DNA from 3 places in the Evansella cellulosilytica DSM 2522 genome. Region 2 is predicted to be linked to each of the others. Evidence: predicted binding sites of a transcription regulator. Region 2 holds the regulator's gene; each other region holds the start of a gene.
What was found. Region 2 encodes Rex, which represses fermentation and respiration genes when NADH is low (regulators of the CRP and FNR family bind a similar motif). Its sites were predicted from a motif close to TTGTGAAATATTTCACAA; they were not measured.
Positions count from the first base shown of each region.

Region 1 (4,580 bases), 640 kb from region 2:
AATCCATGTTCAGTGTTGAACTTGTTAGCCATGAATCTTCCCCAAAGCCTTGGAAAAGCTTCGGTAATGAGGAAAAACTAGCAGTAGCTTCTTCCCACTTCGTATAACCCCAAACTTTAGGTAGCGCTTCACTTAACCAAAATATCCCTACACCGACCCTTAATGGGACACTCCATAGTACATTTCCAAATCGTGTTGGTAGACCACGGAACACATTTCTTTTATCTTTTGTATGGAAAAACTCATGTGATACGTATTGCCACATATAGTAGCCACTTCTGATTGTGAAGAAATAATATAAGTTCACCATGTGCTTCATAAAGTTTGCGAACCATCCACTAAGATGGATGCCACTTAAGTTTGCAACACCGTACCTTGCTCCGATAGAGACCATAACACCGTGATATTTACCTTTGTATTCCTTTTTCTCAGTACCTTTCATATCAGCGATGATGTTATCAGCGGCTGTATGTGCCGTTTGCTCGGCAGCCTCTACGATTTGTGGAATCGGTTTACCTGGCTCTTCCTCGTAATAAGCTAAGTCACCAACAACATAAACGTTTTCTAAACCTTCTGCTTCCATATAGGCATTTACATTTAGTCGACCAGCGCGTCCAGTGGACATACCATAGTCTTCTGTATCCGAGTTTGCTTTCACTCCTGCAGTCCAGATAAGTGTATGCGTCGGTATTACTTGACCTGTTTTTAGTAGAATCGAATCAGCTTTTACTTCAACGATAGGGGAGCTCTTTAAGATTTCTACGCCTTTTTTAACTAAGTATTTTTCTGCCTTATCTGCATCTTTTCTGTCAAGCATGTTTAAAATAGTCGGTGCAGCTTCAATCACTTGCAGTGTAATATCTTCCACATCTAGTTTGTTTTGCTTTGCTAGACGATCCTTCCACTCTATTAATTCACCAACCATTTCAATTCCTGTAAAGCCCGATCCACAGACAGTAAATGTGAGCATAGCTCTTCGTGTTGCTTCATCATGAACTTGTGCAGCCTTTTGAACCGTTTTTTCAATATGCTCGCGAAGCTTTACTGCATCTTCCCAAGACCATAATGTAAATCCGTGTTCGCCAACACCTGGAGTACCAAAATCGTTAGGCTCTCCCCCCATACCTAAAATAAGGTAGTCATAGGAAAACTCTCCGTGCGTTGTTTTCACTGTTTTGCTCTCATGATCTACTTTTGTCACATTGTCTGTGACAAGTTTCACTTTCGTTCGATTAAAAAGACGTCTTAAGTCGAACTGGATTGCGTCAGGCTCTACACGGTGTGCAGCAACCTCATGTAATTCGGTCATCATAGTATGGTAAGAATGACGATCTATTAAAGTAATAGACACAGAATCGTCTTTCTTGTATTTCTTAGCAAGCTTTTTTGCTGCGGCAACTCCTGCATAGCCTGCGCCAATGATGACAATGTTCTTCTCTGCCATAATATTTTCACTCCTTAATATCCACAAGAAGAAATCGCTTGTGAAGTTATGAACAACTAACATAAAGTTTACATCTCCTTTATGTATCTGTCTATGAAGTTCACGGAATAGTAACAAAGTTATTAAACTAAAATGTTCATAATAATATCATATTTTATGCACTATAAAGTTAATAAACTATTTTAAGCTTAAGGTAGCAATACTTTTCGTTTTTCAAAATGAATCTTGATCTTGAATGCTAGCTTTTGGCTATATAGACAGAAAAAAAGAGCGATGCTATACTAGCGGTGATTATTTGTGATTTATTTCACAGGTTCGGTTACATTAAAAATATTATTGAGATGAGGGTTAACTATGAAAAAGTTTTATGCTTTCGTATCGTTGATTTCATTAGCGGGTTTCCTAATTGGATGTGGAAGCGCAGCAAGCTCACCATCAGAGGGAAGCGTATCAGAAAAGCCTATAAGAAAAACAGAGATGGCTATTGGGACGGTCGTTACTTTGAGAATATATGATGAAGGAAAAGAAGAGGTAATGGATGCTGCCTTTGAAAGAATCCATGAGTTAGGTGACAAAATAGCCGTTAATATAGAAGGATCAGATGTGGACAATATAAACGAAAATGCAGGTGTAGAGCCTGTTGAAGTTTCCCCTGTAGTATTTAAGTTAGTTGAAAGAGGCATCACCCATGCCGAAGATACGAGTGGATTATTTAATATTGCAGTAGGTCCGTTAACATCACTATGGAACATCGGCTTTGACGATGCACGTAAGCCAGAACAGCATGAAATAGATGAAATTTTACCATTAATGGACCATACGAAAATTGAGATTAACAAAGAGAAGCAGACTGTATTTTTAGCAGAAGAGGGAATGAGATTAGATTTAGGTGGGATAGCGAAAGGATACATTGCAGATTTAATTGCAGAGTTGATGGTAGAGCACGGTGTTACTGCAGGAATAATAGATTTAGGTGGGGACATCATCGTCATTGGTAACAACCCTTCAGGAAAACCTTGGTCAATAGGGATTCAGGATCCGTTAGCTAGTAGAGGACAGCCAGTTGGCACGATTGATGCTACTGATGAGTCGATCGTAACATCTGGAATATATGAGCGAATACTGAAGGAAGAGGATGGAGAATACCACCATTTACTAAACCCATTTGACGGTTATCCATTTATGAATGAACTTGCTGGAGTGACGATCGTTTCAGAGGAATCAATCGATGGAGATGCTTACTCTACAGCAGTTTTCGGTATGGGAGTAAACGAGGGCTTTGAATATGTAGAAAATGTAGATGGAGTAGACGCGGTATTTGTTACGAGAGACAGGGAAATATTTGTCACATCAGGCTTAGTTGATAGATTTACATTAACGAATGAAAACTATGAGGTAGTCGACCTTCCTCAACCGTAACATGCATGCTCGATGAAAACGATAAAAGGAGGCTGCTGCGATGAGCGCACCTATATTAGAGGTGAAAAACCTCTCATTCCGCTATGACTTAAGGTCTGAAATAAACACCGTAGCAAACCTCTCTTTTTCAGTTAATAAAGGAGAATGGCTCGCAATTATTGGTGGTAATGGTTCCGGGAAATCTACTTTAGCGCAATTGTTAGTCGGTTTATTAACACCGTTAGACGGTTGTATAACGGTTGATGGCACAGCGTTAACGGAAAAATCGAAATGGCGAATTCGTAGTAAAGTCGGATTAGTTTTTCAAAACCCTGATAACCAATTTATCGGTACAACGGTACAGGATGATGTTGCCTTTAGCTTAGAAAGCTTAAATGTACCATACGAAGAAATGAAATTAAGAGTCGAGTGTGCTTTAGAGAAAGTAGGTATGCTAGAATACCGGTTTCATGACCCCTCTCGTCTATCAGGTGGACAAAAGCAGCGTGTTGCAATTGCTGGCATATTAGCGCTTCACCCAAACGTCATTATTTTTGACGAGGCTTTCGTTATGCTTGATCCAAAAGGGAGAGAAGGCTTGTTAAAAACATTAAGACGACTAAAAGAAATAGAAGGGGTAACGATCATATCTATCACACACGATATGAACGAGGCGGCAGCTGCTGATCGACTTTTATTAATGAAAAACGGTGAAATCTCCCAAACTGGTAAACCGAGCGAAGTATTCATGCAACAACGAGATTTAGAGCCCCCTTTTCCAGAAAAACTAAGGCGTTCATTAGAAAAAAAGGGGAGACATGTCCCTAATCAATATATGACAGAAGAAGAAGTGGTGAACTGGATATGGAAGTGAAATTGGAACATGTAACCGCTGACTACCAATTGGGACCTATTCGTAGCTTTAATGTCCTGCAAGATGTTGAAATGAAAGTTGAATCTGGCTCTTTTACTGCCGTAATTGGAAAAACAGGTGCCGGAAAATCAAGCTTATTAAAAATAATGAATGGATTACTACTACCAAAGCAGGGCAAAGTGACTATTGGTGATGCTATTATCACTCCAGGTAAAAATAAAAAAGCTCTAAAATCAATTAGAAAACGAGTCGGGATGGTGTTCCAATTTCCAGAGTCGCAGCTCTTTGCTGAAACGGTTGAGCAAGATATTTGTTTTGGCCCATTGAATTTCGGTGCATCTAAAGAAGAAGCGAAGGAATTGGCGAGAAAAGTCATCAAGCAAGTCGGTTTAACAGCTGACATATTGTCAAAGTCACCATTCACACTTTCAGGAGGACAAAAACGCCGAATAGCAATAGCAGGTATTTTAGCGATGGAACCAGATATACTTGTGCTTGATGAACCAGGTGCAGGCTTAGACCCGAAAGGAAAACTAGATATATTGTCGTCAATAGCATCGTGGCACAAAGAGCAAGGCCTTACTACTTTAATCGTGACACACGATATGGAAGACGTTGCTCAATTTGCAAATAATATTGTCATTATGGACAAAGGGACAGTCGTGCTCCACGACGCCGTCCGCAACGTATTTTCGAACAAAGCGATCATTGATAAATGGCAGCTAGATGTACCAGAAGCACTCAAGTTTCAAATGAAAATCGAAGAAAAAACAGGGGTTAAACTACCCAAAGTTTGCTTAACGATTGAGGAATTGACAGAGTCTTTAATTGAGGCGGGATTAGCATGAATAAACTAATACTTGG
Region 1 is NC_014829.1:1,035,563-1,040,142, forward strand. Features, by position in the region: gene BCELL_RS04645 (FAD-dependent oxidoreductase) at 1-1,444, opposite strand, end outside; gene BCELL_RS04650 (FAD:protein FMN transferase) at 1,799-2,863, shown strand; gene BCELL_RS04655 (energy-coupling factor transporter ATPase) at 2,904-3,716, shown strand; gene BCELL_RS04660 (energy-coupling factor transporter ATPase) at 3,707-4,564, shown strand; gene BCELL_RS04665 (energy-coupling factor transporter transmembrane component T family protein) at 4,561-4,580, shown strand, end outside.
Region 1: the regulator Rex is predicted to act here: its motif matches at 1,740-1,757, upstream of BCELL_RS04650 (FAD:protein FMN transferase).

Region 2 (4,580 bases):
AGCGAGTTTGCACAGGTCTCATCAACTTCTATATTCAAACAACCTTATATTTATTAGTCTACCCTTTGAATTTAAGTACTTTTTCAGTGGTCCTTTTGCTGCTTTTTATGTTCTTTCCCAAGTAATATCCCAATTGGTATAGATATTAAGGAAAGTATAGCGATAATGATAAACCCTTCATTAATTGCTTGTAAGCTCGATTGTTCAAGTGATGTCCCATTTAGTGCAGTAAGCTGTCCTCTTCTAACCTCGAAATATACGGATATGAAAACGATCCCTAACGAAGAGCTCATTTGGCGAAGCACATTATTCATTGCCGACCCTCTCGTAATTAGCTGTTCTGGAATAGCATTCATACCTGCTGTTGTAGATGGCATTGTGCTTAATCCCATCCCTATTCCTCTTACACCATTTAGGACGAAAATAACCCATAATGCCGTTTCTAAGCTTAAAAATCCATATAAAAAGGTAGGTATTGTCGTCAAAATAAGGCCTGTCGTTACTACAAGTGCGGGGCCTTTTTTATCTAACATCCTTCCACCAATGCTCATAAAAATACCGGAAAGTAATGCTCCTGGCAATAACGACAATCCTGTCATAATCGCACCGTAACCATATACATTTTGCACTAACAATGGTACGAGAAAAATACCAGCAAACAAGCTAATACTACTGATACTTCCAATCCAAACGCTATACGTGTATGCACGTACTTTAAAAATCGATAAATCGAGAAGTGGCTGTTCTTTTCTGTTTTCTATGCGGATAAAAAGGAATAACGATAATAGTCCGAAAACAATAAGAGCAATATTCAATACGTTTGTTAAATGTCCAATCTCCGACACTCTTCCTAATGCAAGTAAAATCGCACCTACACCGAGCGTGACAGCAACGAATCCCGACAAATCAAACGTAAGTCCATTGACCTTTTTCGTTTGTTTTAAATACAAATATGAAAAGATAAGACCTAATAATCCAGTAGGAATGTTACAAAGGAAGAGCCATTGCCACGATCCCATTTCGATAATAAATCCACCTAGTGTCGGTCCAATTGTTGGCGCCATCATTGCAGCAATACCATAAATCCCTGTCGCAAGTCCACGTTCTTTCCTCGGAAAAACTTCAAAAATAAGCGCCATCGATGTTGGCATCATTAATCCGCCACCTATTCCTTGAAGACCACGGAATAAAATGAGAGAGGATAGATCCCACGAAAAAGCTCCTAAAATGGATCCAAGAATAAAGATGAACAAGCCAGCCATATATAGCTGCTTTTTCCCAAACTTATCACCTAAATATCCCGTAACTGGCATCGTAATACCCATTGTAACCATAAAAATCGTAATAACCCATCCAGTCGCAACGGCATCCCCACCGAACACATTCATTAAATGGGGAACTGCTGGATTTAACATACTGTTATTTAAAATAATTGTAAAAGTCCCTAATAAAACTGTAATAACTACGAGCCATTTATGTGGTACTTTGCTCAACAACATCACCTGCTTGCTAAAACTTTTTCGAAACTCGAAACATTACTATTACTATACCACGATAGCCGATGATTGCCTACATGCCTATTTAACGAAAAATAGCATCCCCTTGTATGAGGGCAACATTACTGCCTCAAGAACTCCAATAAATAAAATTAAGGTGTGTTAAAGGCTTACTAACCTTTAAACACACCTGTAAGTACTTTGTATGTAGAACTCTTCTGAAGAAAAGGGTAATATTCTCATTTACATTGGATAATGCTTTAAAAAGTAAACTAATGATTGTAGTTCTACTGATAAATCAATATGATGAATACGAACGTTTTCCGGAACGGATAGTCTTGCTGGTGTAAAGTTTAAAATTCCTTTAATCCCTGCTTTTACTAATTGGTCTGCAATTGGCTGTGCTGCATTAGCAGGAACAGTTAAAATAGCAACTTCAATTTCACCTTGAATCAGCTCTTCAATATTATTTAAATGATGAATGCTAACGTTTCCAATTTCTTGTCCCACTTTGTTTTCGTCTACGTCAAATGCCATTTCAATTCTCATGTTGTTACTTTTGGAAAAATTATAGTTTAATAGTGCAGTTCCTAAATTACCTACTCCTACTAAAATGACCTTTGTCACTTCATCTTGATCAAGCGTCTTACGAAAAAAAGTCAATAAGTAGTTAACATTATACCCATAGCCCTTTTTCCCTAATGCACCGAAATAGGAAAAATCACGTCTGATTGTTGCTGAGTCTACCTTTACTGCTTCACTTAACTCAGAGGACGATACACGATGTTTTCCAGAAGATTGCAGGCTCTCTAAAAATCGATAATAAAGCGGTAGACGTTTTGCTGTTGCTTGCGGTATTTTGGCTTGTTCAATATCCACACTATTCCCTCCTAGCATGATGGTTGCTCCAAAAGAATATAGATCTCTTTTGAAGTCCCATTTCATTTAATATATATTTGTATTTATTATTGCTATCTTTTAAAGTCGCCGTTCTTCCCACCTGTTTTTTCAAGCAAGTAATTTTCTCCTATTATCATTCCTTTGTCAACTGCTTTGCACATGTCGTAAATCGTTAAAGCCGTTGCTGACACGGCTGTTAGCGCTTCCATTTCAACACCTGTGCTTCCTTTTGTCTTTACACTTGCTTCGATATGTAACGTGTATTCACTTTCACTAGTTTCCCAATCAAAATGTATGTTAACTCCCGACAAAGATAAAGGGTGACACATAGGTATCCATTGTGATGTGTTTTTTGCAGCCATAATACCTGCTACTTGAGCAACAGCTAAAACATCTCCTTTTTTCATTGTCCCTTGTTGAATGCCATCGTATATTTCTTTATTTACTTGGATGCTTCCTTTTGCAACAGCTGTTCGCACTGTTTCTCCTTTATCGGAGATGTCGACCATTTTGGCTCTCCCTTGTTCATTAAAATGCGTGAACGAACTCAAGGCTTCTACCCCCTTTACTAACACTATTGTACACTTTTCTTCACAAACTACACAACCACTTTCATTTAAGTTGCTTCATATGTGTTTATTCATGTACACTTATTTTGTGAAATGTATGGATTTAGACAGTGAGGATGAAAAAGATGATCTTATTACAATGTGTACAATTGTCAAAATCCTTCGGAGCAGAGAGAATTTTATCAAATGTAAAGCTTGAGGTACAAAGCCGTGAACGTGTAGCATTAGTCGGTCGTAATGGTGCCGGTAAATCTACACTTCTAAAAATTATTGCTGGTGACCTCTCATTTGACTCTGGAGATTTAATCATACCTAAAAACGTTTCAATCGGTTACCTTGCACAGGATAGTGGGTTAAACACCGATCGTTCCATTTGGGAAGAGATGAACACTGTATTTGTTCATTTAAAACAAATGGAGAAACAGCTAAGAAAACTAGAAGAAAAAATGAGTAATCCGAATCAAAGTGACTATGAAAAAGTTTTATCAGATTATGATCAATTACAGCAAGATTTCAAAGATGCAGGTGGCTATCAATACGAAGCAGATATACGTGGTATATTATCTGGCTTAAATTTTGCTCACTTTGACTATAACACGACTGTAAACACTTTAAGTGGCGGCCAAAAAACGCGACTAGCTCTTGGAAAGCTCCTCCTATCAAAGCCTGATCTATTAATTTTAGATGAGCCGACAAACCACTTAGATATAGAAACTCTTACATGGCTTGAAAATTATTTATCTAGTTATGATGGCGCGATACTCGTAGTATCACATGACCGTTATTTTCTTGACCGTATTGTTAATCAAGTATACGAGCTGTCATTTAACGAGACGACTAAGTATCCTGGCAACTATAGTAACTATTTAGAGGAAAAAGCGAAACGCCTTGAAATAGAATTAAAGCGGTTTGAAAAACAGCAGGAAGAAATGAAACGGCTTGAAGACTTTGTTCAACGTAATATTGCTCGAGCTTCCACTACTAAAAGAGCACAAAGTAGAAGAAAACAGCTAGAAAAAATGACGCCATTAGATCGGCCTATCGATGATGACCATTCTGCAAAGTTCCGGTTTAACATTAATAAGCAGAGCGGAAACGACGTACTATCCATTGAAAATCTGTCTGTAGGCTTTAATGGGAACACACTATTTGAAAACATTAATTTAAAGATAACGCGCGGAGAAAGCGTTGCTTTAATTGGACCAAACGGAATCGGAAAATCAACGTTGATTAAAGCGATTTCCAAAAAATTATCCCCGATAGCTGGTCAGATCAATTACGGTAGTAACGTTAAAATTGGCTATTACGATCAGGAGCAAACGGAATTAACATCTAATAAGACGGTGCTTCAAGAACTGTGGGACGAATATCCACAAACGCCAGAAAAAGATATTCGTACCGTTTTAGGGAATTTTTTATTTAGTGGTGATGACGTCTTAAAGATTGTTTATGATCTTAGCGGTGGAGAAAAAGCAAGATTAGCACTTGCGAAGCTTATGATGCTTAACGCAAACTTGCTAATACTTGATGAGCCGACAAACCACCTCGATATTGATAGTAAAGAAGTATTAGAATCTGCACTCATTGATTATCCAGGAACTCTCCTTTTTGTATC
Region 2 is NC_014829.1:391,663-396,242, reverse strand. Features, by position in the region: gene BCELL_RS01985 (MDR family MFS transporter) at 84-1,493, opposite strand; gene BCELL_RS01980 (redox-sensing transcriptional repressor Rex) at 1,740-2,375, opposite strand; gene moaC (cyclic pyranopterin monophosphate synthase MoaC) at 2,468-2,947, opposite strand; gene BCELL_RS01970 (ABC-F family ATP-binding cassette domain-containing protein) at 3,091-4,580, shown strand, end outside.

Region 3 (4,580 bases), 950 kb from region 2:
TGCATTTACGTTTAAAAGCAATAGTTAATTACTCTTCATAGTAATTTTTTTATTTTATAAAGTAATTATGAGTGTTGGTGGTGATAATTGGGACGGTTCGAGACCGCTGAAAAAGTGTAAAAATTAATATATTATTGCATTATTATTCAAAGTACCTAATTTATAGATTTATAGAAAGAGTTGATGAGACCGAAGCAAGCGAGACTCCTGCGGGAGCAAAGGCAGAGGTAAGACCCCGCAGATGCGCAGCATAGAGGAGGCTTACCAGCCGCCCGCGGAAAGCGAGTTTGCATAGGTCTCTTCAACTCCTCTATACTAATAACCTTATATTTATTAGGGAGCTCACTAAATGCAAGTACTTTTTCACTGGTTCCGGACGGTTCCGGTTTGCCGGAACCGATTTTTTTATTCTTCATTATTTGAAGTGTGGACGGTATTTGTTTACCTCGCTAGTTCCTTGAATGATAAGACTTGCAAACAATTGTGAGTTGGCGAATAAGAACGTTCTTCCTGTTGGAACTTTTGATAATTTGGCGAATGAGAACCGTCCCTATTAGCGGTCCTATTAGCATTGATGTTGCAAAAAGTATGCTATTTGTTGAAAATCAAGTATATTTGTTTTAACTGGTATTATGCGGATGTGTGGAATGTACTATGCTGTGTTTTATTATGTTTCAATTTTTGCTTTATCAAAGTAGTTGGAGGGATGGGAGTGCAGCTAGAAGGCAAAGTGATAGATACGATGCGTCAACGTCAATCTGTAAGAACGTATCATGATGTAGCTCTAACAGAAGAGCATATAAAGAATATCGAGAATTATATAGAAGAAATACCTCGAATAAGCCCTTTCGGTAAGATTGGAAATATAGAGTTTATAGAGGTAACGAGCAACAGGTCGGAAAAGGGGGTAAAGCTTGGGACATACGGCTTTATTAAAAGCCAAAAAGGATATTTAGTTGGAATTTCAGAAAAGGATACTTATTCTTTAGTGAAGTTTGCCTATAATTTTCAAATGCTCGTGCTATATTTAACGGAATTAGGTTTGGGAACTTGCTGGATGGGGGGCACTTTCAGTCGAAAATCTTTTGAAAAGGAATTAATAGTAAGTGAGGGCGAATTTATCCCTTGTGTTACCCCAGTAGGATATCCTAGGGAGAAAAGAAGATTATTTGATAAAGCGATTCGTGCGGTTGCTAAATCAGACAATAGAAAGGCTTGGGAGAATCTTTTTTTTGATGAGAGTTTCCACTCATCTTTATCGAAAGACAACGCGGGTCAACTAGAGTTACCTCTTGAAATGGTTAGAATAGGACCATCAGCATCAAATAAACAGCCGTGGCGTCTGGTCGTTTCAAAAGATCGAAGGCAAGTCCACTTCTATATCGAACATACACCGAACTATAGTAGCAGTTTAGGCTATGACATGCAGTTATTAGATATTGGAATAGCAATGTGTCAATTTGATTTGGCCTGTAAAGAGTTACAACTAGCAGGGGAATGGGTAGTGGAGAATCCCGGCATGAACGTGAACAATGAACAAATTGAATATCTCTACACCTGGAAGAGTAGGTGACTGGCTAATGGGGACATTCCGGCTTGCCGGAACCTTTTAAAAGAAAAAACGTAAAAACAGCTTCACAAAGCTGTTTTTACGTTTTTCTTATTATTCTAGATTTGAAGTACAGGACTTATTCGTTTACCTTCCAGTTCCTTGAAAGACAAGATTAGGAAACTACCGCGAGCTGGCGAAGGAGAACCGTCCCCGTTAGCCGTTAGGTTGGTAGATGCAGTATGGTTCGCTTTCTAGGTAATCTCCAGTTACGGCATATGCTCTTGAACGAGAGCCACCACAGACGTAACGATACTCACATACTCCGCATTTTCCTTTGTATAAATCTGGGTTCCGAAGTTCTTTTAGTACGGGGGATTCACGATAGATTTCCTTTAACGGTTTTTCTCTTACATTCCCAACTTTGATGGGCAATAACCCACTCGGCATCACATCACCAATATGAGAAATAAAGATGAATCCATTGCCATCGTTCACGCTTTTTGGTGCTCTCTTTAAACCATCGATAACAGATGCATGATCGGATGTAATCGTATCCTCATACCGAATGACATCTTTTTCAAGCTTCTGTTCCCTTACTTTTTGTTGTAGGACGACTCTACGATAATGCTGTGCTGCCGTCGTTTTAATATCATATGGCATCACTTTATTTAGTTCGTATAACCATTTAAAAACTTTTTCATGCTCTGTTGCACTAATACATGCATTCTGCTGTCCTCTTCCAGTAGGCACTAAGAAAAATACATACCACATAATTGCCTTTAAGTCCTTCACGAGTTCTGCCATTTGTTCGAGGTGATGATAGTTGAATTTTGAAATAACAGTATTAATTTGTAATGGCATACCTAATTCGTTTAAGTAATTTATTTTCTTTAAAGTTAAGTCGAAGGAACCACCTGTACCTCTAAATTGATCATGTATTTCTGGAGTTGGTCCATCGAGACTGAACGCCCACCGTGATAATCCAACATTTTTTGCCATCTTCATTTTTTCGATTGTGACATTTTCGGTTGCACTCGGGGTCATCGACACGCGCATCCCTTTTTTTACTGCGTAATCTGCTAGTTCAAATAGATCTTCTCTCATCATACAGTCCCCACCAGAAAAAACGATCATAGGGTTATCCATATCATAAATTTGATCAATGAGCTGAATGCCCTCTTGATGATTCAGTTCCAAAGGGTGTGGTTTCGTCTGAGCATCTGCTCGACAGTGCACACACTTTAACTCACATGCCCGTGTCACCTCCCATATAGCTATGAAAGGATTTAAACGATAATCAACATTCTTTCTGTGACTATGGGGATGTCCTTTGTTATCCATTTATTTCACCTTTTTCATTAAAAAATTATAAAACTCTCACCTCTGATTACTATCATAGTATAGAAAAAAATGTAAAATTAGCTTTAATTTGTGGATGTTTTATGACAATTTTAGTAAATATCGTAAGTTATAGGGGATCTCAACAATACATGCTAAAAGATTCATTTATAATGAAATGAGCACTTCATAACTTAATATGTGAAATGATGAACAAATATATCAGAGGAGGGTGTACCTTGAAGTATCGTTACTTATTTAGCAAAGGGTATATAGGAAAACTAACGTTGCAAAACAGGGTAATAATGCCTGGAATGTGTACGAACCTAGCAGGAGCAAATGGAGAAGTGACCGATCATCTTCTTCGATACTATGAAGAAAGGGCAATGGGAGGTACTGGATTAATCATAACGGAGTTTGCTGTAATTGATCATGAACTTGGAAAAGGAGCAGTTAATCAGTTACGGATCAGCCACGATAGTTATGTAACAGGGTTCTACCGGTTAGCAAATGTCGTACATAAATATGGGTCCAAACTGTTCGTTCAATTGCATCATGCAGGAAGGGAATCGAATTCGTTACTTACAGACGGAAAGCAAATCGTAGCACCTAGCCCTGTAACATGTGAAGCGATTGGGGAAAAACCGCGGGAGCTTACGACGGAGGAAGTGAAGGAGCTTGTAAAAAAATTTGTAACAGCAGCAATTAGATGTAAAGAGGCTGGTGTAGATGGTGTGGAGCTTCATGGGGCACACGGGTATTTAATTAGCCAGTTTTTAAATCCGCACACAAATTTAAGAACAGATATGTATGGTGGAAGCTTCGCTAACAGAATGCGTTTTTTAGAAGAAATTATTATTGGTATTAAGGAGCAATGTGGTAATGATTACCCAGTAATCGTTAGATTAAGTGTCGATGAATTTGATGAAGACGGGATTGATGTTGCTTTAAGTAAAAATATTAGTCGTTATTTAGAAAAAATAGGAGTAGACGCGATTCATGCAAGTGCTGGAAATTACAATTCGATGGAAAAAGTAATTGAATCTCCTTTATATGAACAAGGTTGGAGAGTCTATCTAGCAGAAGAGATAAAGAAGGAAGTGAATATTCCAGTTATTACTGTTGGTTCCATAAGAGAACCAAAGTATGTCGAGTCGATTTTAGCAGAAGGGAAAGCAGACTTTGTTGCCATTGGACGTGGTCATATAGCCGATCCTGAATGGACAAAAAAGACATTAGAAGGACGAGAAAAGGAAATTAGATTGTGTATTTCTTGTTTACATTGCGCCTATTCCAAAGGTCATATATCGTGCTCTATTAATGTCCGTGCTGGTAGAGAGCTTGAATTTAATCAATTCCGAACAATCGGTGAGAGTCACCATGTAGTCATTGTTGGTGGTGGACCTGGAGGAATGGAAGCAGCACGGATTTTAACTTTAAAAGGATATACTGTAACGATATTGGAGAAAGCAAACGAATTAGGTGGACAATTACAGTTAGTGACAGAACCTGTCTATAAAAAGAAAATGAACTGGTATATCGATTATTTAGTGCATGAAATGGAACGGTTAAAAGTAGATATAAGGTTAAACGAGGAAGCGACAGTAGAAAAAATCAGAAGTTTTCATCCTCATGCGGTTATTTTAGCTACAGGAGGTAAACCACTTATCCCACAAATAAAAGGGATCGA
Region 3 is NC_014829.1:1,340,220-1,344,799, forward strand. Features, by position in the region: gene BCELL_RS06010 (nitroreductase family protein) at 707-1,573, shown strand; gene BCELL_RS06015 (TIGR04053 family radical SAM/SPASM domain-containing protein) at 1,766-2,893, opposite strand; gene BCELL_RS06020 (oxidoreductase) at 3,130-4,580, shown strand, end outside.
Region 3: the regulator Rex is predicted to act here: its motif matches at 3,090-3,107, upstream of BCELL_RS06015 (TIGR04053 family radical SAM/SPASM domain-containing protein).